Regions from separate parts of the Shinella sp. NM-101 genome, predicted to be linked through region 1. Evidence: riboswitches for the same ligand, from Rfam matches in the RefSeq annotation. Region 1 holds a riboswitch; each other region holds the start of a gene.
What was found. Region 1 has a riboswitch for cobalamin ahead of L0976_RS09915 (TonB-dependent siderophore receptor). Riboswitches for the same ligand answer to the same signal wherever they lie in the genome.
Positions count from the first base shown of each region.

Region 1 (7,058 bases):
CGGCAGCTCGTGCGCCCGGCAGCGCCTGTTGAACTATACGAGGTCGAGCGGCACGACGATCGGCTTTCCCGCGGCCTCGCCGAGATGGGCTTCCACGGCATAGACCGCGCGCAGCCGCTCCGGCGTCAAGACCGCGTTCGGCGGCCCATCGGCGACGATCACGCCCTTGTCGAGCAGGATCAGGCGGGAGCACCAGCGCGCGGCGAGGCTGAGATCGTGCAGCGAGGCGATGACGCCGCGGCCTTCGCCGGCAAGCTCCGCAAAGGTCTTCATCAGCATGATCTGGTGCGAGGGGTCGAGCCCGGCCGCCGGCTCGTCGGCCAGCAGCAGCGGCGCATCCTGGGCGAGCGCGCGCGCGATCAGCACCCTTGCCTTTTCGCCGCCGGAAAGTTCTGTCGCCGGGCGGGCGCGAAACCCGTCGACCTCCATGCGCCGCATGGCACGTTCGACAAGGTCCAGGTCCGCCTTGCCCGGCCGGGAGAAGGCCGGCCGGTGGGCATGGCGGCCGAGCGCCACGATCATCTCGACCGGAACGGGCCAGGCGATGTCGCGCTCCTGCGGCAGGTAGGCGGCATGGCGGGCGCGTTCGCGCGCACCCATCGCCGCGACGGCGCGGCCGTCGATCCCGACGTCGCCGCGATGCGGCGTGAAGCCGAGGATCGTCCGCAGCAGCGTCGATTTTCCCGCCCCGTTCGGCCCGATCAGGCCGACGAACTCTCCGGCGGCCAGATCGAATGAGATGTCCTTCAGGATTTGCCTGCCGCCCAGCGAGGCGCCGAGGGCCTTTACCGACAGCAGCGTCACAGCATCTGCCTCCGCGTCTTGTAGACCAGCCACAGGAAGAAGGGTGCGCCGACGAGGGCCGTCAGCACGCCGAGCTTGAGGTCGCGTTCGGGTGCGATGATGCGCACGAGCGTGTCGGCCGCCAGAAGCACGCAGGCCCCGCCGAGCGCGCTCGCCGGCAGGAGCCGCGCCGGGCGCGCGCCGACCAGCGGGCGAAGCATGTGCGGCACCACCAGCCCGACGAAGCCGATGACGCCCGCCACCGCGGTCGCCGCGCCGACGCTGGCGGCGGTGCCGAAGACCGCGAGAAACTGCACCCGCCGCATGTCGACGCCCATGCTGGCCGCCGCATCGCCGCCCAGCGTCAGCGCGTCGAGCGCCCGGCCGAGGCTCGCCAGCATCACCCAGCCCGCGACCATGAACGGACCGGCCAGCCACACATGGGTCATCGAGCGGTCGGAGAGCGAGCCCAGCATCCAGAACATGATTTCCAGCGCCGCGAAGGGATTGGGCGACAGGTTGAGCGCAAGCGCGGTCAGGGCGCTCGCCAGGCTCGAGACGGCGATGCCGGCGAGAATGACCGTAAGCGCGCCGCCGCTGAGGCCGACCATCGCCTGCACCACCAGCACGGCGGCGACCGCGCCCGCCAGCGCCGCAAGGGGCAGGCCGAGCGGGAACAGGGCGGAAAAGCCGGTATAGATGGCCAGCACCGCGCCCAGCGAGGCCGATGCGCTCACCCCGAGAAGCGCCGGCTCGGCCAGCGGGTTGCGCAGCCAGCCTTGCAGCGCCGCGCCCGACAGGCCGAGCGTGGCGCCGATCATCAGCCCCAGCAGCGCGCGCGGCAGCCGGATTTCCTGCATGACGAGGGCAATCGTATCGCCCTTGTCGGAAAGGAGCGCCCTGAGGCTGTCGCCGAAGGCGACCGCCGCCGGCCCGACCGTCAGCGACAGCAGGAAGAGAAGGAAGGTGAGAAATCCGAGCCCGGCGATCACCAGCCGGAAACGCGCCGTATCGCTCATGGCGTTTCGCTCCGTTCGCCGAGCGCTGCGCGCTGCAGCATGCGCGATGCCTCCAGCGTGAAGGGCGCGCCGCAGATCGTGTACTTGTCCGGAATGGCGATCGCCCGGTCGGAAAGTGCCCTGAAGGCGGGATGCGAGAAATTCGCCTTGGCCAGCGCCGGTGCGCTGTACTGGCTGTCGCCTTCCAGGATGATGTCGGGATTGGCGGAGATCAGCAGTTCCAGCGGCAGGCGCGTCATGCCCTTGAAGCCGAGCGTATCGCCGAGATTGACAAGGCCCGCGGCCTGCACGATCGCATCGGCCAGCGTGCCCGAACCCGACGTGTAGCTGTTGGCGTAGTAGATGGCGACGGTCTTGGCGGGCGGATGACGCGCGGCAAGGTCGGCAAGGCCCTTGTCCAGTTCCGCCACCAGCTCGCCGGCCCGCTGCTCGCGATGGAGCAGGCGGCCCATGCGCGTGAGGTTCTCGCGCACGTCGTCGAAGGACGCGGCGGGCGTGAACTGCTCGACCCTGAAGCCAAGCTCGCGAAGCAGGACGACCGTCGCCTTCGCGGTGTAGGTGCCGGCAAGCACGAGATCGGGCTGCATGAGGAAGATCTCCTCGGCCTGGCCGCTGTTGGGCCGGTATTGCGCGGCTTCCTCCACCATCACGGACGTTCCTTCCTCGCCGGCGAGGAAGGACACCGACCTGAGCTGTCCGGGCGCCGCCATCAGCATGGCGAGCTGATCGGTGCACAGGTTGATGGAGACGACCCGCTGCGGCGGCGGGTCGGCAGCGGCCGCAGCGGGGACAAAGGCAGGCATGAGCGCTGCGGTGGCCGCCATTGCGATCCTGCGGCATCGTGCGGAAGCAGCGGTCATGATGACAAGGCCTTTCAGAACGATCGGGTAAAGCTGAAATCGACGGACCGGCCCGGCGCCCTGTAGCCCTGCTTGGTCTGATACTGCTCGTCGAGGATGTTTGCCACCGAAAGCTTGAGGCGCGACTGTTCGTCGAGCGCATAGAGCGCCGTGAAGTCGGCCGTGATGTAGTGCGGAAGCCTGATGGTGTTGGCGGCATCCGCATAGCGCTCACCGCCATAGATGACGGCTGCCGACAGTTCGAGATCCTCCACGGGCGTGTAGGTGAGCCCCGCCATGCCCTTGAAGCGGTCGCCATAGGCGACATACCTGCCGTGGCTGCCCGGGCTCTTGTTCAGCGGTTCGCGGATGTCGAGGCCGAGATTGCCGCTCCACGCCTCGCTGAACCGGTGCGTCAGGGTGGCCTCGAAACCGGTTACCTGCACCTTTTCCACATTGTCCGGGTGCCAGGCGCCGAGGGGGTCGGCGGGATCGACCGGCGCCCAGTTGATCTGGTCTTCCACGCGCATGTGATAGACCGCCATGTCGAGGCCCGTATCGGCCGTGGCCTGCCACTTCAATCCCATCTCGTAGGAACGCGACGTTTCCGGCCGGAGGTCGGGATTGCCCGAGAGGTAGGGGTCCGGATAATAGAGGTCGTTGAAGGTCGGCGCGCGAAAGCCGGTGGCGTAGGATGCGCGCGCCACCAGGTCCGGCGTCAGTTCGTAGCTCGCGCCGATATTGTAGGTGGTGGCGCCGCCGAACTGTTCGTTGTGGTCGAAGCGCAGGCCGCTGTCGAACGTAAGGCCCCGATACTCGAACGAATACTGGCCGAAGACGGCGGCCAGGTCGCGCTTCGTCGCCGCGTAGGCGACGCCCGAGATGGACGAACTGTCGACCGAATCGCGATAGGCTTCGACCCCGCCCGCCAGAATGTGCTTCGCCTCGTCCGTCTCGAACGTCCTTTGCGTGGAGGCGAGGACGCCGTAGCGCAGCGTGTCGAAATCGTCGCCCCTGGTGGCCCGACCGAAATTCGAGGCATTGTCGAGCGCGCCCATCACTTCGACGGTCGACGACCAGCTATCGGAATGGTCGATGCGCGCGCCGATGCGGCCGGAAGCGTTGGCCGTGTCCGCCTCGTTCGCCGGCTGGCGGTCATACTGGTTGCGGCCGCGCGCATAGAGCCCGTCGGCATAGATACGCCCCCAATCGAAGTCCTTCGACAGCGAGGCGTTGAACGAGCCCAGCCGGAAACCGTCCTTGTCGGGTTCGTGTCCAAAGGTGGCGGGCAGGGTGAAATCGTAGCCCTCGGTGCCCAGCATCTGCGCGCCGAAGGCATAATCGATCCCATCGGCGCTCCGGCCCTGCACATTGCCCGAAACGTAGCCGCCCCACGGATGCAGCACGCCGACGATGGCCGTGCCGCAGCTTGTGCGGCCATCGGCACAGACGCCGCCCTGCCGGGTGACGATGTTGATGATGCCGCCGATGGCGTCGGCGCCGTATTGCGCGGAATGGCCGCCCTTGGCGATCTCGATGCGCTCGATCGAGGCAAGCGGGATCGCGGAGAGGTTGACGGTGCCGGCGGTCGCCGAACCGGCGCGCACGCCATTGACGAGGACCAGCGTCTGCGCCGCCGTGGCACCGCGCAGCGAGACGCTCGAATCGGCGCCCATGCCGCCGTTCGAGGTCACGGTGACGCCGGGATAGCTTCTGAGCAGGGATGCCAGGTCGGACGCGGCGGACCGCCGGATCTCTTCCTCGCTTACGACCGTCACGGAGGACGTCGAGCGCGCCAGGCTCGATTCGCGGCGCAGCGGCGTGGTGACCACGATGGCTTCGAGCTGCGTGGCCCCGCCTTCATCGGCGCCCGCTTCCTGGGCCATGCCCGTGCCGGCCATCCCCGTGAACGCCAATGCCAGCGCGCTCGTCGTCAAAAGGACCGTCTTCAAATCAACCCCCAGGCACATTCGGGCGCATCGCTGCGCCCCGGTTCGCTATAAACCGCGGTCCGACTGGCAAAGCTGAGGAGCAAGGAAAACTCCGACCGGCCCGTCCCGCACACGGCAACACATCGTGTCACCGCCACGGACGTCCGCGCCGGGGCACCCCTCGTGCCTGGCATGGGTGACTGGAAAGGGCAGGTCTCCTGACTTCCGTTTCTTCGTCTCTCTTCCGCCTTCCCGGCTGCGCAGGACGCATCCCAGTGGCAATTGGAAGAAGACTCGACGGTTACAGTTGCGGGGGCAGTCCCGGCTTCAGCCTCAAACCGGCTTCACCGTGTTCCCTTTTAATCCGCCTTGCGGCGGAGCCGTTTCCAGCGCGGACCCTAATCGTTGGGGGACAAGACCGTCAATCGATAAAAGCCGGGCGCGACGATACTCCGGATCGGTGTTTGTCGAAGCGCAAAGAGCGGCTCCATCCGTGCCGGTTTTGCGTGGCCGGCCGAGCGGATTTCGCCTCAGGCGATCCGATCCCCGCAGACAGGCCAAGCCTTCGTGCGGGCGCGCTGCTCGAACGGAACATTGGCGGGCCGGGATCGTTGACTGTCCTGAACCCGGAGTCCGACCAATGCCAGCGCTCGTACGCTACATGCTGAGTCGCCTCTGCATCGGCTTCGCGCTCGGCGCCGCAAGCACGGTGGCCGTCCTGCTGCTCGAACCGTCTGCATTCGGCGCGGCCCTCGGCCCCCTGGAAATCCTGCTCGTGATCTACAGCATCGGCGCCGCCTTCGCCCTCGGCTATCTCGCGACCGCGCTCGCCTGGGAGAAAACGGAGCGGTAACAATCGACGCCTCTGCCGGCAGCACGGTCCTTTCGGCGGTCATCGCAAAGGGCTGGAACTGTATTCAAGTCGACAGGCCCGCCACCCTGCCTCGCAGATCCTGGCAGTCCGCGCGATCGTTCGCGGAAGACGAACGGAAGGGGTGCGTCCGGCTGTCATGGCGGATGCCTTCGCTCGTTCATCGGGAGCGGCCGAACGCCGTGATCCCGGTGCAACGCCGAGTGATGGCGGGGTGACTGCTGTCGCCGCCCTGCCCGGATCAAAAGGCGTGCTCGTTCGTCCCGGCATGTGCGGGGCAGGCGAGTACACATTCTTTCCAGGCGCCGGCAATCTCGGCACGCCAAGAGACATGCGCCGGATGATCGAAGATCCGGCGCATGTCCGGCCAGGCCGCCGAAGGCGGGAGTGCGGGCCGTTTTCAGGCGCGCGCCATCCCGCCCTGCTAGGGCAGCCTTGTCGATTCGATGTCAGAGACTTTGACGGCCGTCAGATCGAGCGAACGTTTTCCGCCTTCGACTTGCCCGTCTTGCGGTCCTGGCCGATGTCGTAGCTCACCTTCGCGCCGTCGCGCAGCGGGCCGCCGGATTCGACCGCCGAGACATGGACGAAGACGTCCGATCCGCCGTTGTCGGGCGTGATGAAGCCGAACCCCTTGTCCTGATTAAAAAACTTTACTGTACCCGTTGCCATGTCGTCCTCGTGAGCTTCGCGCCGGCGGCGCCATCACCTTAGCTTATTCGTCATCTGCCGTTCCCGCAACAGGTGACCGTGCATGCGGAACAACCATCGCACAGACGGGTTCTTCATCCCGACTTCGGCAAGCGCCGACATCGTTCCAGGAGAGGTACACGTCATGACGGACATCCGGGCCAAGGGGTTCGACAGCCCCGCTCAACTGCGCGAGCATCTGGCCGAAATCGAGGACGAGAGCCCGGCGGAGGGGCCGGGCGAGACGAAAACGCCTTCCGCCGTCCAGCAGGTCGCGGACCTTCGCCGGGAGGTCGCCGATCTACGCGCCCGGCTGGCGACGATCCGCAGGCAGGCGGAAGGGATGGATGCGCCGCCCTCCCGGGGCGAGCTGCACCCCTGGCTCAGGATCGCCGCGACGGCCGCGACGACCTATCTCCTCGGGCGGCTCGTGCAACGTCTTCGCCTCGGCGCGCCGGGCGCGGCCGCCGTGCCGATGATCGCCTCGCAGCTCGACCGAAGGATCTGGTAGGCGGAACAGTGGGGGGCCGGAGGGAGCGAGGCCGACAAGCCCGACCTGCGAGAAGGAAGCGCCTCCCGATCATCTGCGAAGCGGGCGCATGGCGTTGGTCGGCAGGCGATCGAGCCGCCCGGCAAGCAAAAGTTGCGGCAGGACCTTTCAACCGCTGGGCGCCGGGACCACATCAGGAGAATGAACAGGTCCAGCATACCCATCGAGCATCTGGCGCGCCTCCGGCGGATCCGCGGCTTGGCGCGGCTGATGGACACGGCGCTGCGCATTCCCGGCACGCGCGTGTCGTTCGGCGCGGACTCCGTGCTCGGCCTTGTCCCGGGCATCGGCGATTTCGCGGCCGCGGCCGTCAGCCTCGTCATCGTCAACGAGGCCCGGCGGCTCGGGGTGCCGAACGACAAGCTCATGAGGATG
Region 1 is NZ_JACBFT010000004.1:108,614-115,671, forward strand. It holds gene L0976_RS09900 (ABC transporter ATP-binding protein) at 34-804, opposite strand; gene L0976_RS09905 (iron ABC transporter permease) at 801-1,802, opposite strand; gene L0976_RS09910 (ABC transporter substrate-binding protein) at 1,799-2,662, opposite strand; gene L0976_RS09915 (TonB-dependent siderophore receptor) at 2,677-4,611, opposite strand; cobalamin riboswitch at 4,763-4,972, opposite strand; gene L0976_RS09920 (hypothetical protein) at 5,213-5,425, shown strand; gene L0976_RS09925 (cold-shock protein) at 5,912-6,115, opposite strand; gene L0976_RS09930 (hypothetical protein) at 6,279-6,644, shown strand; gene L0976_RS09935 (DUF4112 domain-containing protein) at 6,825-7,058, shown strand, end outside.

Region 2 (7,058 bases), on a different contig from region 1:
CTGGAGGCCAAGGCGCTCGGCATTCATACGCGCCCGGTCGTGCTCGGTCCGGTGACCTTCCTCAAGCTCTCGAAGGCCCGGCCCTCGACCTTCAAGCCGCTCGATCTCCTGGCAAGGCTGCTGCCGGTCTACGAGGAGCTCTTCCGCCGGCTGGAGGCCGCCGGCGCCGACTGGGTGCAGGTCGACGAACCCGTCCTGGCGCTCGACCTGACGGAAGGCGAGCGCCATGCCTTCAAGCTCGCCTATGAGGCGCTTGCCAGGTCCGCGCCGGGCCTGAAGGTGATGCTGGCGACCTATTTCGGCGCGCTGGCCGACAATCTGGAAGCGGTCGCCGCGCTCCCCGTCGCCGGTCTCCACGTCGATCTGGTGCGAGCGCCGGAGCAACTCGAACCCGTCGCAAAGGCGATGGGGGCCGATCGGGTCCTGTCGCTCGGCGTCATCGACGGGCGCAACATCTGGAAGGCGGACCTTGCGGCGATCCTTGGCCGGCTGGCGCCGGTCGTTTCCGCGCGCGCCGCGGGTGCGGTCGAGGTTGCCGCCTCATGCCCGCTGCTGCATGTGCCGATCGACCTCGAACTGGAAACGGCGCTCGATGCGGACCTCAAGTCCTGGCTTTCCTTTGCCACGCAGAAGCTGGGCGAGCTTTCGGCGATCGGCAGGGGGCTCGCCGAAGGGGAGGACGCGGTGAGGCAGGCTGTCGATGGTGCATCGAGGGCCATCGCCGCCCGCGCCGCCTCGCTGAAGGTGACCGACCCGCTCGTCCAGGGCCGCATCGCCGGCATCGACGAGGGCATGAAGGCGCGCGGCAGCGCATTCGAAACGCGCCGCAAGGTCCAGGCGGCGGCGATCCGGCTGCCGCTCTTCCCGACGACGACGATCGGCTCCTTCCCGCAGACGGGCGACGTCCGCAAGGCCCGTTCCGCCCATGCCAAGGGCGCGCTCAGCTACAAGGACTACGAGGCGTTCCTGCAGAAGGAAACGGAAGCGGCGATCCGCTGGCAGGAGGAGATCGGCCTCGACGTGCTGGTGCACGGCGAATTCGAGCGCAACGACATGGTGCAGTATTTCGGCGAGCAGCTCGCGGGCTTCGCCTTCACGCAGCATGCCTGGGTGCAGAGCTACGGTTCGCGCTATGTCCGCCCGCCGATCATCTTCGGCGACGTCTCGCGGCCGAACCCGATGACGGTGCGCTGGTGGCAATATGCGCAGTCGCTGACCGGAAAGCCGGTCAAGGGCATGCTGACCGGCCCGGTGACGATCCTCAACTGGTCGTTCGTTCGCGACGACATTCCGCGCAGCGAGACCTGCCGGCAGATCGCGCTCGCCATCCGCGACGAGGTGGTCGACCTTGAAAAGGCCGGCGCTAAGATGATCCAGATCGACGAGGCGGCGCTGCGCGAGGGCCTGCCGCTCCGCCACCGGGACTGGCAGCACTACCTCGGCTGGGCGGTCGAATGCTTCCGCCTGTGCGCCAGCGGTGTCGCGGACGTAACGCAGATCCACACCCACATGTGCTACTCGGAGTTCAACGACATCATCTCGGCCATCGCCGCCATGGATGCCGACGTCATCTCCATCGAGACGTCGCGCTCGAAGATGGAACTGCTCGATGCGTTCCGCGATTTCGACTATCCGAATGAGATCGGTCCCGGCGTCTACGACATCCACTCGCCGCGCGTGCCCGACGTGGGTGAGATGACCGGCCTCCTGTCGCTCGCCCGCAAGCGCCTTCACGATCGCCAGCTCTGGGTCAATCCCGATTGCGGCCTGAAGACCCGCAAGTGGGACGAGGTCCGGCCGGCGCTCGTCAACATGGTGGCCGCGGCCGGCGAACTGCGCAAGGTAGCGCAGTGAGCGCGGGCGAACAGACCTTCGCGGCGCCGGGAGAAATCCCGGCGCCGTCGAGCCGCCTGCTGGACCTCGTCTTTCCCGGCGACACCAACCACCACGGCACGCTTTTCGGCGGGGCGGGGCTCGCGCTGATGGACCGCATCGCCTTCATCGCCGCGACCCGCCATGGGCGCGTCCCCTTCGTGACGGCGTCCTGCGACCGCGTCGATTTCCAGGCGCCGGCCCGCGTCGGGGAACTGGTCGAGTTCCTGGCGCGCGTGACGCGCGTCGGACGCAAGTCCATGACGGTGGAGGTGGAGATGATCGCCGAAGGCCTCGTCAGCGGCGAACGGCGGCTGTGCACCCGCGGCAGCTTCAGCATGGTGGCCGTTCCCGAAGGCAAGGCGCCGGACTGGCATCTGCCGCCCCTTTCCGCGGCGTATGAGGAGTTGGCTCCCGGCCTGCGCGCGAGCGACATCGTCTTTGCCGACCAGGCGAACAGCTTCGGCCGCATGTTCGGCGGCGAGGCGCTTGCCGCCATGACCAAGGCGGCCTTCATCGCCGCCACGCGGCACGGCCGGAAAATCACGGTGCTCGCCGCGTCCGAGCGGGTCGATTTCCGTGCGCCGGTGGCCGTGGGATCGATCGTCGACACGGTCGCGACGGTGGTGCGCGTCGGGCGCAGCTCGATGACCGTGGCGGTCGAGCTCTGGTCGGAGGACCTGATGAGCGGAAGCCGCGCCCTGACCGCGACCGGCCGCTTCGTCATGGTCGCGGTCGATGAAAGGGACCGCCCGGTTCCGGTTGTCCGCCACGATGGCGGTCCGGCATAGGCGGGGCTTTTCGCCTGTGTCGTTACGGGCACCGCGGATGTCGCATTCCCGATGGTCCTTTTGCCCGCCGGGTGGTTTGCTGGATGCATTCAGGGTGCCATCCCGGCCTGGTCGGGATGGATAATTGGGAAACCGGTCCAAGGCCGGTGCTGCCCCCGCAACGGTAGCGGAACAAAATCTCGACGAATGCCACTGGCTCCGGCCGGGAAGGCGTCGAGAGCGTCCTTCAGGACGGTTCCGAAGCCCGGAAACCAGCCATGAATTGATGACTCGGCCGATTGCGGTGGGCGATCGGGAGGCGAACGGCGTTCCCTCTCGGGGCCGCCCCGTTCCTTCCCCTTTCCATCCTCGTCCGGAACCATTTCGCAAGCCACCCGCCGATTCGCATTTGCGACACGGCAACCGGCGCGGCGGCCACGATGAAGGACAAGCACATGGCAGATCTCTGGGACGTCTTGAAGAGCCACCTCGTGGACCAGAGGGCAGGGTGGAGCATGGGCTCCTTCGGCGCGGTCGCCGAGTTCCATCAGGACAAGGGGGAATATCTGGAAGCCGATGCCCCGGCCATGCTGGTGCGCGCCACCCCGCGGGGCGCCATCCGGCTCGATTCCGAGGTGGTCGAGCAGATCGTTCCTGTCGCCTATGAGGCCCTCAGCCCCCGGCCGCACCGCTGGAGCCATGGTATCGCGCTGTGCCTGCCGGAAAAGGATGCAGCGATGAAGCGGCGCAAGGTCCTGACCGAGCTAGGCCCGGACGGGGACGCGGTGCGCCCGGCGGACAGGCGGGCGATTCTCTTCGACGTCGGCCTCAACCTTCCGCAGTGCGATTTCTGCATTCGCACCGGCGATCCGGCGCTGCTGGCGATCCTGCGCGCCGGTGCCGGGCGCAGCCTGTTCGAGACCGGAAACCCGGCGGCCGCGGCCGTGCTGAAGGCGCATCCGCACCGCGTCGCGCTGACCCGGATCGGCCGCATCGAGGTGTTCCAGAAGATCGGCGGGCCGGATACGGGCGGCGTCTCGCCCGCGGGGCCGCACACGCATCTTCTTCCGCAACTGCTGAAATCGCGTCGCACCCATTCGGCCAACACGCCGATCCCGCGATACCACATGCCGCTCGGCTATCTTCACCCCGCCAATCCCGTCATGGACGGCATGGGGCGCGATCGGAATTTCGACATCGAGGATCATGCCCGGTTCCAGGCGCTCTTCGAGCGCTTCGCCCGCCCGGACCTGCCCATCGTGCGCAAGGCGGTGCTCGACGGGCTCGCAAGGCGCCTGGAACCGGACCAGTTCCCGACGCCGTCCGACCGCTTCAGCCGGGCCACGGTGCGCATCACGCTGCGCCAGCAATACAGGCTCGCCGAGCGGTTCGGCGGCGGCTCCTATCTCGAACTGGTCTCCAGGTGGCGCAACGCGCTCGACGGCACGGCGGATGCTGCGGCGATGGACGACGACGCGCCCGGCCACGGGGTCCTCGAAGCGGCCGAAACCGGCCTGGCGCTGGCGGCGACCGGCTGAAACCGTCGAGAGTGCCGTAAAAGAACAAGCGGCGGTCGCCCCGCCGCGTTGACACGCCGGAAACGCCGTTGATAGATAGGCGCACCACCTCGGGAAGCCAGTGAAATTCTGGAGCGGTCGCGCCACTGTAATCGCATCCTGCGAAAGCCAGACCTCGGGTGCATGAATATCGGCCCATAGCGAACGCGCATTCAGAGAGGGATCCATGTCCGACATTACCTTGAGTCACGGCACCACAGTCACACCCATTCCCGCAAGCCAGTTGTTTCCGTGGGCGCTTTTCGGCGGCCTGCTGATGCTGCTCGCCCTTTATTTCGTCAGCACGGAAGAGGGCGCCGCGCGCGTCCTGTCCGGCCTCGAAGTCCACGAATTCGTGCACGACGGCCGGCATCTGCTCGGCTTCCCCTGCCACTGAGGAACGGACATGACTGGTCATCTTTTGCTGAGAGGCATGATAGCAGGCCTCGTCGCGGGCCTTGTCGCGTTCGGTTTCGCGCGCGTCTACGGCGAGCCCCAGGTCGATCGGGCGATCGCGTTCGAAGAGCTGATGGCGGCGGCCGAGGCACCGGCGGACGGCGCGGCCGAGGAGCCGGAAGCCGTCAGCCGTGAAACCCAGGCCGGCCTCGGCCTCTTCACCGGCGTCGTCACCTACAGCGTGGCGATGGGCGGCATCTTCTCGCTCGTCTTCGCCGGTCTCTATGGCCGCGTCGGCCGACTGAGCCCCCGCGCCCTGGCGCTGGTGCTCGGCGCCGCCACCTTCGTGGCGCTCGTCGCGGTTCCGGACCTGAAGTACCCGCCGAACCCGCCCGCCGTGGGCGATCCCGAGACGATCGGCGTGCGAACCGGGCTGTTCTTCGTGACGCTCGCCGCCTCGATCTTCGCGCTGGCGCTCGCCGTCGCCTTCGCCCGCCGCCTCGGCGAGCACCTCGGCCGCTGGAACGGCGCGATCGTCGCCGGCATCGCCTATGTCGTGTTCCTGGCGATCGTCTTCCGGCTGCTTCCCGGTATCAACGAGGTACCGGAGAACTTCCCGGCGACGGCGCTCTACGATTTCCGTCTGGCGACGATCGGGCTGCAACTCACGCTCTGGACGGTTCTCTCCCTCGTCTTCGGCTATCTGGCCGAGAGGAGCCTCCGGCGCTCGGGCAACTATCGCGCGGTTCCCGCGGGAATCTGACGCGGCGAGATGGAGTGCCGCCGTCGGGCGGCATTCCCCTTGCGGCAGGAGAACCGCGTTGCGTTTGCTCTTCCTCCTCATCGGCCTTGCCCTGGCGGCCGGCCAGGCCGAGGCGCACGGCAGCCGTGCCGCATCCTACAACGCCACCGGCCTTGCCATTCCGAGCCTGTCGCACGGCGCCCTGCTGGTGCTCGACGAATACTATGGCCCCATTCTCCGTCTCGCCGACCGGGCGAGGGAATCGGACCCTGTCTTCCGCAAGCTTCGGAACTATGCCCGCATTCAGAACTATTACTGCCTGTGGGGGCTGGCTCCGCGTGCGATCGCCGATGAAGCGAGCCCCTTCAACGAATGCTCCCATGCCTATCTCTCCGCCGCGCGGATGCTGCTGCTGCATATGAGGGACATGCCGAGTGTTGAGGCCGCTGCGGGCGAGATGATCTCCACCGTCGACGTCGAGATGGTGCGCCGCGGCAGCAGCCTGATCCAGTGCGAATATTCCGCCGAGCCCTTCCATACGGGCGGGTTCGTCACGCCCCATTGGGAAAAGGTGGCGGATCACGGTCCCACCCTGGCGGCGGCCCTCTCGCCCGTTCCCGTTATGCTCGCCTTCGCGGTCCTGCGGCGGAAAAGCCGTCGTGCCGGGGCGGGGCGATGCGACAATTAGGCGAGGGGAAGGGCCTGTTCACGCTGTCGGCCGATTGATAAGAGTTGCGGCGAGAGGGTTCGATGACGAAACGGCGGCAACACGGCAGGTATGGAATGGTGGCGGTAGCCGTCGCCATCCTCATGGCGTTTCAAAGCCTTCTCGGCCCGTTCGCCATGGCGGCCGGCGCGGCTTCGCCCATGCTCGACGCCTTCGGAAACCCGCTTTGCATCGCGGGCATGGAAGGGCACGAGCCGGCCTCTGCGCCGGGCAAGGATCACGCGCTGATGCCGGAATGCTGCACGCTGGCGTGCAGCATGTCATTTGCCTTCGTCCCGACGGACAGGGCTGTCGCGATCCTCTTCACCCCGCTTGTCCAGCCGTTGCCGCGCGTGCGCGTGCGGTATGCGGACCAGATCCGGTCTGTCCTGGACGATCTTCCGGGCAATCCGCGAGCGCCGCCCGTCGCCGCCTGATTGCCGGGCCTTCGCCCGCCCCGACTTTGCATGATGGATTGAATCCGGCGCGACGATGCTCGCAGACCGGAGGAGGGAGCCAGGCAGGCCCTTCCGCGCAAGTCAGTGCCTCGTGCTGCGCACGCGGCCGGCGCCGATCCGTCATGCCGTCGACCCGGCGGCGATGCCTCGCGATCTCCCGCAAAGTTCACGACCAATTCCCGGATTTCGCCGGCAGGATGACCGGCATAGTGGAGAATGACATGTTGAAACGTACCCTTACCGCCATCGCCGTCCTCGCGCTCGGCACCTCGACTGCCTTTGCGCATGTCTCGCTGCAGTTGAAGGAGGCGCCGGTCGGCGGGAGCTACCGCGCCATCCTGCAGGTGCCGCACGGTTGCGAAGGCAAGGCCACCAATGTTCTTCGCGTGCAGGTGCCGGAAGGCGTCATCGCGGTGAAGCCGCAGCCGAAGGCCGGATGGACGCTTGAGAAGATCAAGGGCGCCTACGCCAAGTCCTACGATTATTACGGCACGCCGACCAGCGAGGGCGTGAAGGAAATCGTCTGGAGCGGCGGAAGCCTCGGCGACGACGAATACG
Region 2 is NZ_JACBFT010000010.1:73,342-80,399, reverse strand. It holds gene metE (5-methyltetrahydropteroyltriglutamate--homocysteine S-methyltransferase) at 1-1,854, shown strand, start outside; gene L0976_RS18740 (acyl-CoA thioesterase) at 1,851-2,663, shown strand; cobalamin riboswitch at 2,739-2,938, shown strand; gene L0976_RS18735 (hypothetical protein) at 3,098-4,180, shown strand; cobalamin riboswitch at 4,272-4,334, shown strand; gene L0976_RS18730 (CbtB-domain containing protein) at 4,386-4,595, shown strand; gene L0976_RS18725 (CbtA family protein) at 4,605-5,357, shown strand; gene L0976_RS18720 (hypothetical protein) at 5,416-6,024, shown strand; gene L0976_RS18715 (hypothetical protein) at 6,120-6,479, shown strand; gene L0976_RS18710 (YcnI family protein) at 6,722-7,058, shown strand, end outside.
Region 2: linked by a shared signal. The riboswitch ahead of L0976_RS18735 (hypothetical protein) and the one ahead of L0976_RS09915 (TonB-dependent siderophore receptor) in region 1 are both predicted to bind cobalamin.

Region 3 (7,058 bases), on a different contig from region 1:
GGGATCGCCGCCATCACCGCCGCATCCGCTTCCGCCATGAAATCCGGAATGGAGGAGACGGGCACGGAGACGTCGTGCTTGATCGATCCGCCCTCGGGCTTCTGCGCCGGCGACATGCTCTCGCGCATGTGCCACAGGGCCTTGCGCTGTTCCCCGCTTGCGGCGATGACGGCATTTTCCACCAGCCCGGCCTCGATGCCTTCGGCCAGCAGCGCCTCCATCATCCGTGTCGCCGTTTCGGCGGCGTCGGAGGTCGAGATGTCGACCAGCACGTACCAGTCGTGCCGGGTGGCCAGCGGATCGCGCACGCCCGGAATGTTTCGCGTGGTGAAATCGACGCCGAGGCGCGGCATCAGCTCGAAGCCGGTGAGCGCCGTGCCGCAGCGGCTGGAGGCGCGTTCGAAGAGGGCGAGCGCGTCCTTCACCGATTTCAGGCCGGCAAAGGCGACCTCGTGGCCGAGCGGACGGGGAAAGAGCTTCAGCACCGCCCCGGTGATGACGCCGAGCGTGCCTTCCGCGCCGATGAAGAGGTCGCGCAGGTCGTAGCCGGTATTGTCCTTCTTCAGCCGGCGCAGGCCGTTCCAGATTTCGCCGGTCGGCAGCACCACCTCCAGGCCAAGGCACAGATGGCGCATGTTGCCGTATGCGAGCACCGCGGTGCCGCCGGCATTGGTGGAAAGGTTGCCGCCGATCTGGCAGGAGCCTTCCGAGCCGAGCGACAGCGGGAAGAGCCGGTCGACGGCTTCGGCCGCCTTATGGATGTCCGCAAGGACGCAGCCGCCGTCCGCGACGATCACGTTGCCGACCGGGTCGACGTCTCGGATGCGGTTGAGGCGGGAGAGGGAAAGCACGACATCCGCCGCCCCCTCGCGCGGCACGCTGCCGCCGACATGGCCCGTATTGCCGCCCTGCGGCACGATCGCGGTGCGCGTTTCCGTGGCGAGCGCCAGGATCGCCGAGACCTCCTTCACCGAGCCGGGCCGCAGCACCAGCGGAGAGGTGCCGTGGTAGAGCCCGCGGCTCTCGACGAGATAGGGGGCGATGTCCCTGTCGTCGGCGAGGGCATATCCGGGGCCGGTGATGTCCGCGAAGCGGGCGATGAGATCGGGGGTGAGCGTCGCCTTGACCATCGCGCGTTTCTCCTAGCTGCGGGGCGCCGCCGCGCGCTGCAGGCGGTCGTTGATCGCCTCGCCGAGGCCGGTCGTGGGGATCGGCGAAACGGCGATGGAGCGCGCGCCCGCCGCATCCGCCGTCTTCATGTAGCCGAAGAGATTGGCGGCCGCTTCGGCAAGGTTGCCGCTGGGGCTGAGGTCGAGCACCAGCGCGGCCTCGCCTTCTCCGGGAAGCGGCGTGCCGCCGAAACGGATCAGCGCCTCACCGGGTTTCACGTCGCCGGCATCGAGGCGCACCGGGGCGTCGGGCGCATAGTGCGAGGCCAGCATGCCGGGCGCCTCGATCGTTGCGCCCGCCTTGTCGCCGCGCGTGACCGGGCGGCCGATGACGCGCTCGACGTCTGCGGCGTCGAGCCCGCCGGGCCGCAAGAGCCGGATCGTCTCCCCCTCGACCTTGAGGATCGTGGATTCGAGGCCGACGGTCGTGGGGCCGCCGTCGAGCACCAGTTCCAGCCGGTCACCGAAATCCTCGGCGACATGGCGGGCGGTGGTGGGGCTGATGCGGCCGGAGGTGTTGGCGCTGGGGGCTGCGAGCGGCCGGCCGAAGGCGGCGATCAGGCGGCCTGCGATGCCGGTCGGCACGCGGATGCCGACCGTGTCGAGGCCGGCGCGTGCCAGCGGATGGATGGGACTTTCCGGTCGGATCGGCACGATCAGCGTCAGCGGGCCGGGCCAGAAGGCCTCGGCGATCCGGCGCGACAGCGGGTCGAAGACCGCGTGCCTTTCCGCCATGGCAAGATCGGCCATGTGGCAGATCAGCGGATTGAAGCGCGGCCGGCCCTTCATTTCATAGATGCGGGTTATGGCCAGCGGATCGGTGGCGTCGGCGGCAAGGCCGTAGACCGTCTCGGTGGGAATGGCGACGGGCACGCCGCGCGCGAGCGTCTCCACGGCGCGTGCCAGCGCGGCCTCGCCATCCGTCCGGGTATCCACGATATCCGCCATGTCGTCCTTCCGTCTTTCTGCTTCCTTTACAGGGCTTTGGCCGTGGCTGCCAAGACCGCGCGGTTGCCTAAAATTCGAGCGACCGGGTTAGAGGGGCCGAAAGAGCCGCCTGTTATACGGGGGCCAACAGTCCCGCACGCAGGTCCCCATCATGACTCACAGAAAATCCTCGAAAACCGACATCGCCTTGCGGATCGCGATGGCGATGAAGCAGATGGGCATTGACGGCCTGCCGCGCAATTACGAACTGGTCTACGAGGCCTATGCCGGCAGCAATCCGGATCTCGTGCGCGACTTCATCGCGCTCGGCAAATACAAGTCGCAGGCCGCCCTCGACGAACTCGGCCGCAAATACCTGCCCCACCAGCACGAGGCGAGCGTGCTGCAGCGTTCGGCGGGCGCGCTCAGCAGCGAGATGAGCAACTTCATGCACCTGCTCAGCCAGGAGCGCTCCTCGCTCAACGACTACGGCCGCCTGATCGGCGAGGCCTCGCAGGTCATCCGCGATGCCGGACGCCTTGGCGAAGGCGCGCTCGGCAGCTCGCTCGAGGCGCTGCAGCGGGCGACCGAGCAGCGCGTCAACCATGCGGCGGAAATGGCGGAGAAGGTCGCGGCGCAGACCGCCGCCATGGAAAGCATCCAGAAGGAGATGGTGGAGTTCGAGGCGACGAAGTTCATCGACCCGCCGACCAGGCTCGGCAACCGCCGCGCCTTCAACAAGGCGCTCGCCCGCGTCTACGCCAATCCGCAGATGCCGCTGCTGTGCGGCGTGGCGATTGCGGAGGTCGATGCCGAGCGGCGGTTCTCGCCCGGCCAGATCGAGGCGCTGTCGGACCATCTCGTCACCTTCTATGGCGGCCTCATCCGCCAGGCCTTCCCGGCGCAGGACCTTGCCGTGCGCTTCGACGGCCTGCGTTTCGGTTTCCTGTTCAACACCGCGGACGAGGGCGAGGTAACGCGCCTTGTCGATCTCCTGCGCGCGGCCTTCCAGGCGGTGCCGCTGCGTGATCCGCGCACCGGCCGCAATCTCGGCAATCTCACGCTTTCCACCGGCGTGTGCATGACGGACCGGGCCGACAGCGCGCTCGACCTTTCGTCCGCCTGCGAACGGGCGCTGGCGGAGGCGAAGGCGGCGGGGGGCGACCAGATCGTCGTCTACGGCCGCGGCGACGAGGTGCCGGCCGGCAAGGAGTGGATGCTCTACAAGGCTTCGTGAGCCCGCGTCAGAGCGCCTCGATGGCCCTGCGCAGGGTTTCGTTGCGCGCACCGAGCATCAGCACGTTCTTCATGGCGAGCTTCGGGTCGTCCGTGCGGAAGATGACGCCGTTGCCGCGCACCGTCCGGTCGATCGTCAGGCGCCCTTCATCTTCCGCCGGCGCGATGGCGACGGCGAAATACATGCGTCCCGGCTTTTGCGAAATGCCGGCGAAGAACTGTTCCCCGTCGCCGATCTCGGCGAGGAAATTGGCCATGTAGAAGGCCCATTGCACATTGTCGAACTCCGCAAAGCGCGAATTGGCAACCGTGATGTGGCAGTAGCCGAGATGCGGCGTCCCGGCGAGCGTGCGGTGGAAGATCAGCTTCGGGAACTGGATCGAACGGTGGAAGCCGTTGATGCGCTCGTGGGTGACGTTGCCCGCCCGCTCCAGCTTGCGGCCCGTCCGCTCGGCCACCTCCTGGTAGCTGAGATAGCGCTTCTCGTTCGGGCTCCAGCTAAAATTGCGCTCGATGCGGCCGGTGCGCAGGAATTCCGTATGAACGGCGGAGCGCGGCGGGTTCGCGCGCTTGAACGCCACGGCGTCGTAGTATCGGAATTTCGTCTGCTGCACGCTTCGACACCCCGTCCTCGCGCCCGGATTGCCGGAAAGCTTATGAAAACGTCGTTAAGCATTCCTTTCCGTGCGGCTGCCTTCTTTTGCGCGTCACAATCATGGTCGCAATATGACAAGAGACTGATCGCGGATGCGGGCGTGCCGAAAGAATGGGCGGCCTGCCGTGAAAATCGGCATATGTAGTTGAGTTAAGTGGAGAAAACCGGATTCTATCTGTGCTCCATGCTCCGTCTTGACTGTCGTCAAATCAGAATGGCATGTCGTTTTCCGACATGCCGCGCCGCCGCGCTTGCGGTTAGATGGAGACACTCAAGGTGCTGCCCCCGCAGGGGGGTGGAGAATTGGGAAGCCGGTTGAAGTCCGGCGCTGCCCCCGCAACGGTGTTGGAGCAAGGTGCAGCAGCGGCCACTGGACGGGAGGTCTGGGAAGGCGTTGCACCGGTCAGGCAAGGCACGACCCTCGAAGCCGTCCGGCTTCGAAAAGGGAACGGCCCGGCAGGACGCTCCTCAGCCCGGAAACCAGCCTGGAGAAACGATCGTGACTGGCTGCGGCGGGCGGCCGGGAAGCGTGCAGCCCGTGCGGTCTTCCGCCCGGATGCCGTCTCCTCCCGTGCGCCTCGGCCCAAATCTGGATTAGTTGAGGATCCGCCATGGACATCAGCAGCGACGTGCTCCGCAAGCTCAAGAACCGGCGCGAGGGCTACAGCCTCGAGCAGGCCTTCTATATCGACCCCGACCACTACAAGCTCGACCTCGAGACGATCTGGTATCGCGACTGGCTGTTCATCGGCCATGACTGCGAGATCCCGAAGGCCGGCAACTTCTTCACCGTGCAGGTCGGCGATTATCCCGTCGTCATCACCCGCGACCGTTCGGGCACCGTCCGCGCGCTGCACAATTCCTGCCGCCATCGCGGTTCGCGCGTGTGCACGCAGCACAAGGGCACCTCGGCCAAGCTCGTCTGTCCCTACCACCAGTGGACCTACGAGCTCGACGGCTCTCTGCTCTTTGCCCGCCACATGGCGGCGGATTTCGACAAGACGCAGCACAGCTTGAAGCAGATCCACTGCGAGACCGTCGGCGGCTACATCTTCATCTGCCTCGCCGACGAGGCGCCCGACTTTTCCGCCTTCCGTTCGACGGCTGAGCCTTATCTCGCCCGCCACCGCCTCGGAGAGACGAAGGTCGCCTTCGAGAGCACGATCATCGAGAAGGGCAACTGGAAGCTCGTCTGGGAGAACAACCGCGAGTGCTACCACTGCGCCGCAAACCACCCGGAGCTCTGCCGCACCTATCCGGAAGCGCCGAGCGCGACCGGCGTGCAAGGGGCGAAGGACGATCCGGTCATCGCCGCGCATTGGGCGAAGTGCGAGGCCGCGGGCCTGCCGAGCGAATTCCGCATCTCGCCGACCGGCCAGTTCCGCGCTGCCCGCATGCCGCTCATCCAGGATGCGGAGAGCTACACCATGTCCGGCGCGCGCGCGGTGCAGCGCCCGCTCTCCAACGACATGCTGGAAAGCCATGTCGGCACGCTGCTGCTCTTCCACTATCCGACGACGTGGAACCACGTCCTCGCCGACCACGCCATCACCTTCCGCGTGCTGCCGCTCGGCCCGGAACTGACGCAGGTCACGACGAAGTGGCTCGTCAACAAGGATGCGGTCGAGGGCGTCGACTACCGTCTCGACGAACTCACCCATGTCTGGACCGAGACCAACGACCAGGACCGCCGGATCGTCGAGGAAAATGCCTTCGGCATCCGCTCGCCCGCCTACCAGCCCGGCCCCTATTCGGCCGAGGACGAGGGCGGCGTCATGCAGTTCGTCGAATGGTACTCGAACTTCATGATCGAGCGGCTCGACGGCGCCAAGAAGCCGCTTACCAAGGTCGCGTGACATGACGGTCGTCAGCCATTTCCACCATTTCGACGAACTCAATCCCTGGCACGACCGCCACAACCTGCTGGAGTGCATCGCCGTCACCGTGGAAACGGCTGATGTGATGACCTTCACCTTCAGCTCCGACCAGAAGAACTGGTTCCGGTATCTGCCGGGCCAGTTCGTCACGCTGGAGCTGCCGGTGTCGGAGGACGATCCGGTCATGCGCACCTACACGCTGTCCTCCTCGCCATCGCGCCCGTTCTCGGTCGCGGTGACGGTGAAGGCGCAGAAGAACTCCATCGGCACGCGCTGGATGTTCGACAACCTGCGCCCCGGCATGAAGCTGAAGGCCTTCGGGCCGCTCGGCGACTTCTCCTTCGTGCGTTATCCCGCGGAGAAGTATCTCTTCATCTCCGCCGGCTCGGGCGTCACGCCGATGATGTCGATGACGCGCTGGATGGCCGATTGCGCGCCGCAGTCCGACGTCGCCTTCGTCACCTGCGCGCGCAAGCCGGAGGACCTGCTGTTCAAGGGCGAGCTCGAATGTCTTGCCGCCCAGATGCCGAACCTTGCGCTCGGCTTCGTCGTCGAGGGCCACAATCCGCGCGACGGCTGGCATGGCCTTCGCGGCCGCATCGACGCGGCGCGCCTTTCGCTGCTCGCCCCGGATTTCCGGGACCGCACCGTCTTCTGCTGCGGTCCGGAACCGTTCATGCGCGGTGTGCGCGACATGCTGAAGGTCTGCGGCTTCAACATGGACCGCTATCACGAGGAGAGCTTCCAGCCGTCGAGCGCCCCCGCGCCGGAGGAAATCGCCATACGTGCCGGCGCCGGCGAGCAGGAGGTCGATGCCGATGCCGTCGCGACCGTCAGCTTCACCATGGCCGGCAAGGAGGGCAAGTGCCCGCCCGGCCAGACGATCCTGCAGACGGCCCGCGCGGCCGGCGTGCGCATCGGCGCGGCCTGCGAGGGCGGGCTTTGCGGCACCTGCCGGGTGATGAAGGTCTCTGGCGAGGTGGAGATGCGCCACAATGGCGGCATCCTCGACGACGAGATCGCGGAAGGCTACATCCTCGCCTGCTGCTCGCGGCCCATCGGGGATGTCTCCATCGAGGCGTAAGGCAAGGAAAAGCCCCCGTCATCTTGGATGATGGGGGCTTCGATGTTTGCTCGACGGCTACCTCCGCACGCGCGTCACCCTCGGGTTTGACCCCGAGCATCCAAGCCACG
Region 3 is NZ_JACBFT010000002.1:171,770-178,827, forward strand. It holds gene L0976_RS04665 (FAD-binding oxidoreductase) at 1-1,130, opposite strand, end outside; gene L0976_RS04670 (L-threonylcarbamoyladenylate synthase) at 1,143-2,117, opposite strand; gene L0976_RS04675 (diguanylate cyclase domain-containing protein) at 2,269-3,333, shown strand; gene L0976_RS04680 (DUF6656 family protein) at 3,341-3,946, opposite strand; cobalamin riboswitch at 4,245-4,491, shown strand; gene L0976_RS04685 (aromatic ring-hydroxylating dioxygenase subunit alpha) at 4,599-5,843, shown strand; gene L0976_RS04690 (hybrid-cluster NAD(P)-dependent oxidoreductase) at 5,845-6,948, shown strand.
Region 3: linked by a shared signal. The riboswitch ahead of L0976_RS04685 (aromatic ring-hydroxylating dioxygenase subunit alpha) and the one ahead of L0976_RS09915 (TonB-dependent siderophore receptor) in region 1 are both predicted to bind cobalamin.

Region 4 (7,058 bases), on a different contig from region 1:
CTCGACAACCACCAGGTTGTTGGTCTGGTTGAGGATGCCGCCCTGGCGCTCCTGCATGACGAGCGGGGGCATGAGGTATTCGAACATCGAGCCCGACCAGGAGATGAGCGCCCCGCGCGAGCCGACCGGAACGACCGGCCGGCCGAGCTTGTACCAGTGCTCGGTGGGCAAATCCCCCTTGGCGATGGCAAAAAGGCTGGTAAGGCGGGCTTCGGAGGCGAGCAGGTCGTAGCAGGCTTCGTCCAGCTCGTTCGTCTCGACGCGGTAGCCGATGGACAGGAGGCGCCTCTCCGGGCGGAACAGGAAGCCGAAATCCATCGAGAAGGCGATGTCGCGCGCCCGGTCGCGCAGCACGACGAGCCGGTCGCGCAGCGCCTCGATGCTGCCGAGGTCGAAGACGCTGTCGGCGATATGCGCCTCGCAGGTCGAGACCAGCGCGCCCGCCCAGTGCACGACCTCTCCGCTCTGCGCCGACTTGATCTCGTGGTCGAGGTTGACGATGAGCTTGTTGACGTCGCGCGCCAGCACCGCAAGGTTGATGACGCGGATGGAGGCGAATTCGTGCTCGCGCTTGACGGCGGCGAGCGCGTTGTGGAAGCCGTCGATGCGCTCCTTGATGAGACGGCGCAGCGGACGCACGGTCTTGCGGTCGTCCGGAAGCTGCTTCAGCGTCTCCGAGAGGATCGAGGCGACGTCGCCGATGCCGTCGAGGCTGCCCTGGAGATGTGCCGAGGGGGCTTCGGCCCATTCGCGGCACATGGAGGAGACGGCGATAAGGTGGCCGGCGAGGTTGCCGCTGTCGACCGCCGAGACATAGCGCGGGCCGAGCGTTTCCAGTGTGTTGGTGCGATACCAGTTGAAGAGGTGGCCGCGGTATTTCGGCATGCCGTCGACGGTTGAGATGGTCTGCTCGAGGCGGCGGACCGTTTCCTCGAAGCTGACCCAGCCGAAATCGCGCGCCGAGATGACCGAGAGCAGGTAGACGCCGATATTGGTGGGCGAAGTCCGCTCTGCGAGCACCGGCTGCGGCGTTTCCTGGAAATTGTCCGGCGGCAGGAAATGCTGCTCGGCGGTGACGAACTCCTCGAAGTAGCGCCATGTGCGCCGGGCGAACTTGCGCAGCTCGGCCGAGACGTGGTCGGACACGACGAGCTGGTCCTCGGTCTCGGCCGTCTGGCTGACATACCAGGCGATGACGGGCGAAAGCATCCAGACGAGGGCGAAGGGAACGCCGATGAAGGGCAGGCCCGTCTTCGAGACCATGGCGAGCGCCACGGAGAGAACGGCCAGCGCCGGGGCCTGCCACATCGACTTGTAATGGGCGAGGATGCCGCCGCGCGCCGCGCTGTCGGCCTGCGCGGCCGTGCGCCATTCCAGCATCAGCCGGCGGCTGACGAAGGTGCGGTAGAGCGAGCGCACGATCGCATCGGCCATCAGCGCCGCCGAATGGGCGATGAAGGCGATGCGCAGGGCCACCTGCGCATTGGCCGCGCGGATGTCGGAGAAGACGCGGTGGACATGGGCGCGCGCCACGATGTCGTTGCGGCGCGGCATGATGCCGGAGATCAGCGACAGCGTCGGGGCGACGAAGAGCAGGAAGATCAGCACGAGCTGCCAGACGAGCGCCTGGCGCGGCTCCATGTAGTACCAGCCCATGACGGAGGCGACGAGCCAGCCGATCGGGATGAGGCTGCGGCGCAGGTTGTCGTACATCTTCCAGCGGCCGAGCATGGAAATGCCGCTCGACGGGCTGAAGAGATAGGGCAGGAGCTGCCAGTCGCCGCGTGCCCAGCGATGCTGGCGCGACGTCTCGACGCCGTAGCGGGTCGGGAAGTCCTCGACGAGTTCGAGGTCCGTCACCAGCGCGCAGCGGGCGAGCGAGCCTTCGAGCAGGTCGTGGCTGAGCACCGCGTTCTCGCCGATCCGCCCCTTCACCGCCGCCTCGAAGGCGTCGACATGGTAGAGGCCCTTGCCGGTGAAGGTGCCCTCGCCCACGAGGTCCTGGTAGACGTCGGAAACCGTGAAGACATAGGGATCGATGCCGCGGTCGGCGGAGAAGATGCGCTGGAAGGTGGACGCCTCCTTGCCCGTCGTCAGCGACGGCGTGACGCGCGGCTGGAGGATGGCGTAGCCGGCGACGACCTCGCCCGTCGCCTCGTCGATGACGGGGCGGTTGATCGGATGGTGCATCTTGCCGACGAGCTTGGTCACCGCGTCGCGCATCAGGCGCGTGTCGGAATCGAGCGTCATGACGTATTTGACGCCCGCCGGCACGACATTGGCGCCCGGCAGGAAGGTCGTGTCGCCGTCGCCGCGCAGGAGCAGGTTCAGCTCGTGCAGCTTGCCGCGCTTGCGCTCCCAGCCCATCCACACGCCTTCCGACGGATTGTAGAGGCGGCGGCGGTGCAGGAGGTAGAAGCGCATGCGCCCGTCATAGGCATAGCGGGCGGAAAGCGCGGCGATCTCGCGCTTGGCATAGTCGAGGACCTCGAGGTCGGCGGGCGTCTCCTCGGACGGGCTGTCGGCCCAGTCGCTGATGAGGGCGAAATAGATCTCGCCGCGCGGATTGGCGAGGTAATGGACCTCGAGGTTGCGCACGAGCTCGTCGACATGGTCGCGCTTGGAAATGAGACAGGGCACCACGAGAAGCGTGCGCGCATCCTCGGGAATGCCGTCCTTGAATTCATAGCCGACGAGCCGGGACGGCGTGACGAAGAACGTCACCAGCGTGTTGAAGAGGCCCGTCGCACCTTCCGAGGCCGGCAGCGCGAAGAGGACGAGCATGATCAGCCATGCGCCGTTCGGAATGTCGAGCTGGTCGAGGAAATAATAGACCGCGACCATCGCAAGCAGCGTCAGGGCGATGTTCGGGCCGGCAATGGCGAACCAGTCCAGCTTGCGGGTGAGGCGCACGATGCGCTGGACGAGCGAGGGGCGGTAGCCGATGCGCCTTTCGAGGAGCTTGCGCTTCTTGCCGACGAGGAAGGCGCCGACATTGGCCTCGTAGTCCGGGTCGTCGGCATGGGCGGCGGCGTCTTCCGCCGTCATGGCAAGCGCCGTCTCGGTGACCTCGAGCTCGGTCTTGCCGGACCGGCGTGCGAAGCGCTCGATCGTGTTGCGGTACTTGTTGCGCGAGCCGAAATCGAGGTCGCTGTAGTCCGAACGCTGGCGCAGCGCCTCGTCGAGGCGGCTGACGCTCTCGAACCAGACAGGCCATTCCGTGTCGTCCACCGTGCGCAGGCTCTTGATGAGCGAGCTCATCGTGACATTGCCCGAGGAAAGGCGGTTGTTCTCCGCCACGATCAGCTCTTCCAGGTCGCTGCCGCGGCTCTCGATCTTGCGCTCCAGCCACTGGAGCACCGCGCCGGAGGCCTGCAGGCCGTCGCGCAGGCGGTAGAGGAGCTGGATGACGAAGGTGTTGTCCTCGACGAAGCTCTCCATCGAGCGCAGATACGCGATGCCCTTCTCCGGATCGTTGAGGCGGATCAGCTCGTCGGCCACCTCGTTCGCCTTGAAGCGCATCTTGCGCGAGCGCTCGACGCGGCTGGAAATGCGCCGGAGGTTTTCCAGCAGCACGAAGCGGACGAAGGAGGGCAGCGCCCACAATTCGCCGATCTTCAGCGCGTCGACCTTCTGGAAGCCCTGGACGAAGGCCGTCAGGCTCTCCTCGGAGATGCTGCTGTGCGTATGGGCGACATAGAGCCAGGCGAGCGCCAAGGTGCGCGGGATCGCCTGTCCGTCGACCTCCATGGTCGGAAGCTGGCGCAGGAAGCGCCGGGGGAAGTCGCGCCGGACCTCCTGGATCGCCTCCTCGATGACGTAGTAGTTGTCGAGCAGCCATTCGGCGGCGGGGGTGATCTGCGCGCCGGCCTCCACGTCCTTGGCCGTCGCCTGGTAGACGCGGAAGATCTCCTTCTCGTTCTCCTTGTGCCGGGGGCGGAACTCGAAGGGCTGGTAGCCCGGCAGGGACACGGTCCTGTCGTGCGCGAGCGCCTCGCCGCATGCGGCGAGCTCCTCCAGCGTCAGATAGGTGGCGCGGATCGAATCGTTGTAGTCGATCTGCTTTGCGTCGGCATCGCGCGGGGCTTGCGGCGTATTTTGAAGGGGCATGTTTCTGATTCTGGATCCGGCCATGTTGAGCCATCCGGCGGCGGCCTTGGCGCCGGAGGGTTTTTCGCGGACAGGCTTCTTCTCGGCGCCGCGGTCAGCCATGACACCGGACCGCGCCCTCATGGCGCCTCACGGATCGATATGGCTCAAGCGACACGCTGATGGGCATCCTGGCCGCGTGGTGCATGAAAACGGCATTTTTTAGCCGTAAGGACAGAGACTTGCAACATGTCAACAGGACCGGACGGCGCAGCATGAAGCCCTCATCTGCGGTTTTGGTGAATCGCCCCTCCCCGACGGGGCGAGCCTGAACAGGATGCAGGCGGAAGCGGAAATGCGCGGGGACAACAAAAGTTCCCGGCCTCTCTCGATAAGGCACGCCATTGACTTGGCCGGCCCGTGGCGCCAGTCTGCCGGCGTCAGGGTCTTCCGAGTCGAAAACGGCCGGAGGCTAAGAGGGAAGCCGGTGCGATGCTCCGAAAGGAGCGCCAAGGCCGGCGCTGCCCCCGCAACTGTGAACGGCGAGCTGCTGTCGATCGATGCCACTGGCGCGAAAGCACCGGGAAGGCGCGGCAGAAGCGACGACCCGCAAGCCAGGAGACCTGCCCCGACAGTTCGTAACGTCCATGGGCGGGGTGTCCCAAGGGTGCGCTTGCTCGCCGTCGGCGAATTCCAGCAGCGTGCGTCCGGCCATCCCCCAATTCCGATTGGGGAAGAAATGTCTCTATTCATCGAAAACCAGCCTTCCGGCAACGGGAAGCCGGAATCCGTCTTCATCTCCTGGCTGCTCTGGCAGCCGCGCGGCGCGGACCTCGCGGTCGAGGCGCTGAAGGAGGTGCAGAAGCTTTCCCGCTATGAAAACCCCGATCCGGACATCGCACGGCTCAAGGCCCTGTTCGCCTCGCTCGCCGGCGCGAACGGGCCGCTGCACTAGGTCAATCGCATAAAGACATATTGACATAAAGATACGTTTATGTGAATTCCGGCGTGATATGTTGCGCACCGGAGGGCTTCGCCATGGCCAATTCTCACCTGGATACCCTGTTCGGCCCCGAACTGCCGAAACGGGACGGAAGCGAGATCCGCGCCGCCCTCGAAGCCGCCGCCCGCCAGCGTATCCTCGTGCTCGACGGCGCGATGGGCACGGAAATCCAGACGCTGAAGCTGGTGGAGGAGGATTTCCGGGGAACACGCTTCGGCGACTGCGCCTGCCACCAGCAGGGCAACAACGACCTGCTGACGCTGACCCAGCCGGGCGCGATCGAGGACATCCACTACCGCTATGCGCTCGCCGGCGCCGACATCCTCGAGACCAACACCTTCTCCTCCACGTCGATCGCCCAGGCCGACTACGGCATGGAGGACATGGTCTATGAGCTGAACCGCGACGGCGCGCGCCTTGCCCGCCGCGCCGGCCTGAGGGCGCAGGAGAAGGACGGCAGGCGCCGCTTCGTCGCCGGCGCGCTCGGCCCGACCAACCGCACCGCCTCCATCTCGCCCGACGTCAACAATCCCGGCTACCGTGCCGTCACCTTCGACGACCTGAGGCTCGCCTATGCCGATCAGGTGCGCGGCCTCGTCGACGGCGGCGCCGACATCATCCTCATCGAGACGATCTTCGACACGCTGAACGCCAAGGCCGCGATCTTCGCCACGCGCGAAGTGTTCGAGGAAAAGGGCATCGAGCTGCCGATCATGATCTCGGGCACGATCACCGACCTGTCCGGCCGCACGCTCTCCGGCCAGACGCCCGAGGCCTTCTGGAACTCGGTGCGCCATGCCGCCCCCTTCTCCATCGGCCTCAACTGCGCGCTCGGCGCCAATGCGATGCGCGCCCATCTCGCCGAAATCGCCTCCGTCGCGCAGACCTTCGTCTGCGCCTACCCGAATGCCGGCCTGCCGAACGCCTTCGGCCAGTATGACGAGAGCCCCGAGGAGATGGCCGCGCAGATCGAGGGCTTCATGCGCGACGGCCTCGTCAACGTGGTTGGCGGCTGCTGCGGCTCGACGCCGGACCACATCCGCGCCATCGCCGGGGCCGCAGCCCGCCACAGGCCGCGCGAAATCCCCGACATTCCCCGCCACATGCGCCTTTCCGGCCTCGAACCCTTCACGCTGACCGAGGCCATCCCCTTCGTGAACGTCGGCGAGCGCACCAACGTCACCGGCTCGGCGAAATTCCGCAAGCTGATCACGGCCGGCGACTACGCGGCCGCGCTCGACGTCGCGCGCGACCAGGTAGCGAACGGCGCGCAGATCATCGACATCAACATGGACGAGGGCCTCATCGATTCCGCCAAGGCGATGACGGAATATCTCAACCTCATTGCCGCCGAGCCCGACATTGCCCGCGTGCCCGTCATGATCGATTCGTCGAAATGGGAGGTGATAGAGGCGGGCCTGAAATGCGTGCAGGGCAAGCCGCTGGTCAACTCGATCTCGCTGAAGGAGGGCGAGGAGGCCTTCCTGCACCACGCGAAGCTCGTGCGCGCCTATGGCGCCGCCGTCGTCGTCATGGCCTTCGACGAGAAAGGCCAGGCCGATACGAAGGTGCGCAAGGTGGAGATCTGCACCCGCGCCTACAAGCTCCTGACCGAGGTCGCCGGCCTTGCCCCCGAGGACATCGTCTTCGACCCCAATATCTTCGCCGTCGCCACCGGCATCGAGGAGCACGACAATTACGGCGTCGACTTCATCGAGGCGACTGCCGAGATCACCGCGAGCCTGCCCCACGTCCACATCTCCGGCGGCGTCTCCAACCTCTCCTTCTCCTTCCGCGGCAACGAGCCGGTGCGTGAGGCGATGCACGCCGTGTTCCTCTACCACGCCATCCAGGCGGGCATGGACATGGGCATCGTGAACGCCGGCCAGCTCGCCGTCTACGATACGATCGAGCCCGAGCTGCGCGAGGCCTGTGAGGACGTGGTGCTGAACCGCGCGCCGAAAGC
Region 4 is NZ_JACBFT010000005.1:171,201-178,258, forward strand. It holds gene L0976_RS12225 (GH36-type glycosyl hydrolase domain-containing protein) at 1-4,110, opposite strand, end outside; cobalamin riboswitch at 4,516-4,735, shown strand; gene L0976_RS12230 (hypothetical protein) at 4,829-5,044, shown strand; gene metH (methionine synthase) at 5,128-7,058, shown strand, end outside.
Region 4: linked by a shared signal. The riboswitch ahead of L0976_RS12230 (hypothetical protein) and the one ahead of L0976_RS09915 (TonB-dependent siderophore receptor) in region 1 are both predicted to bind cobalamin.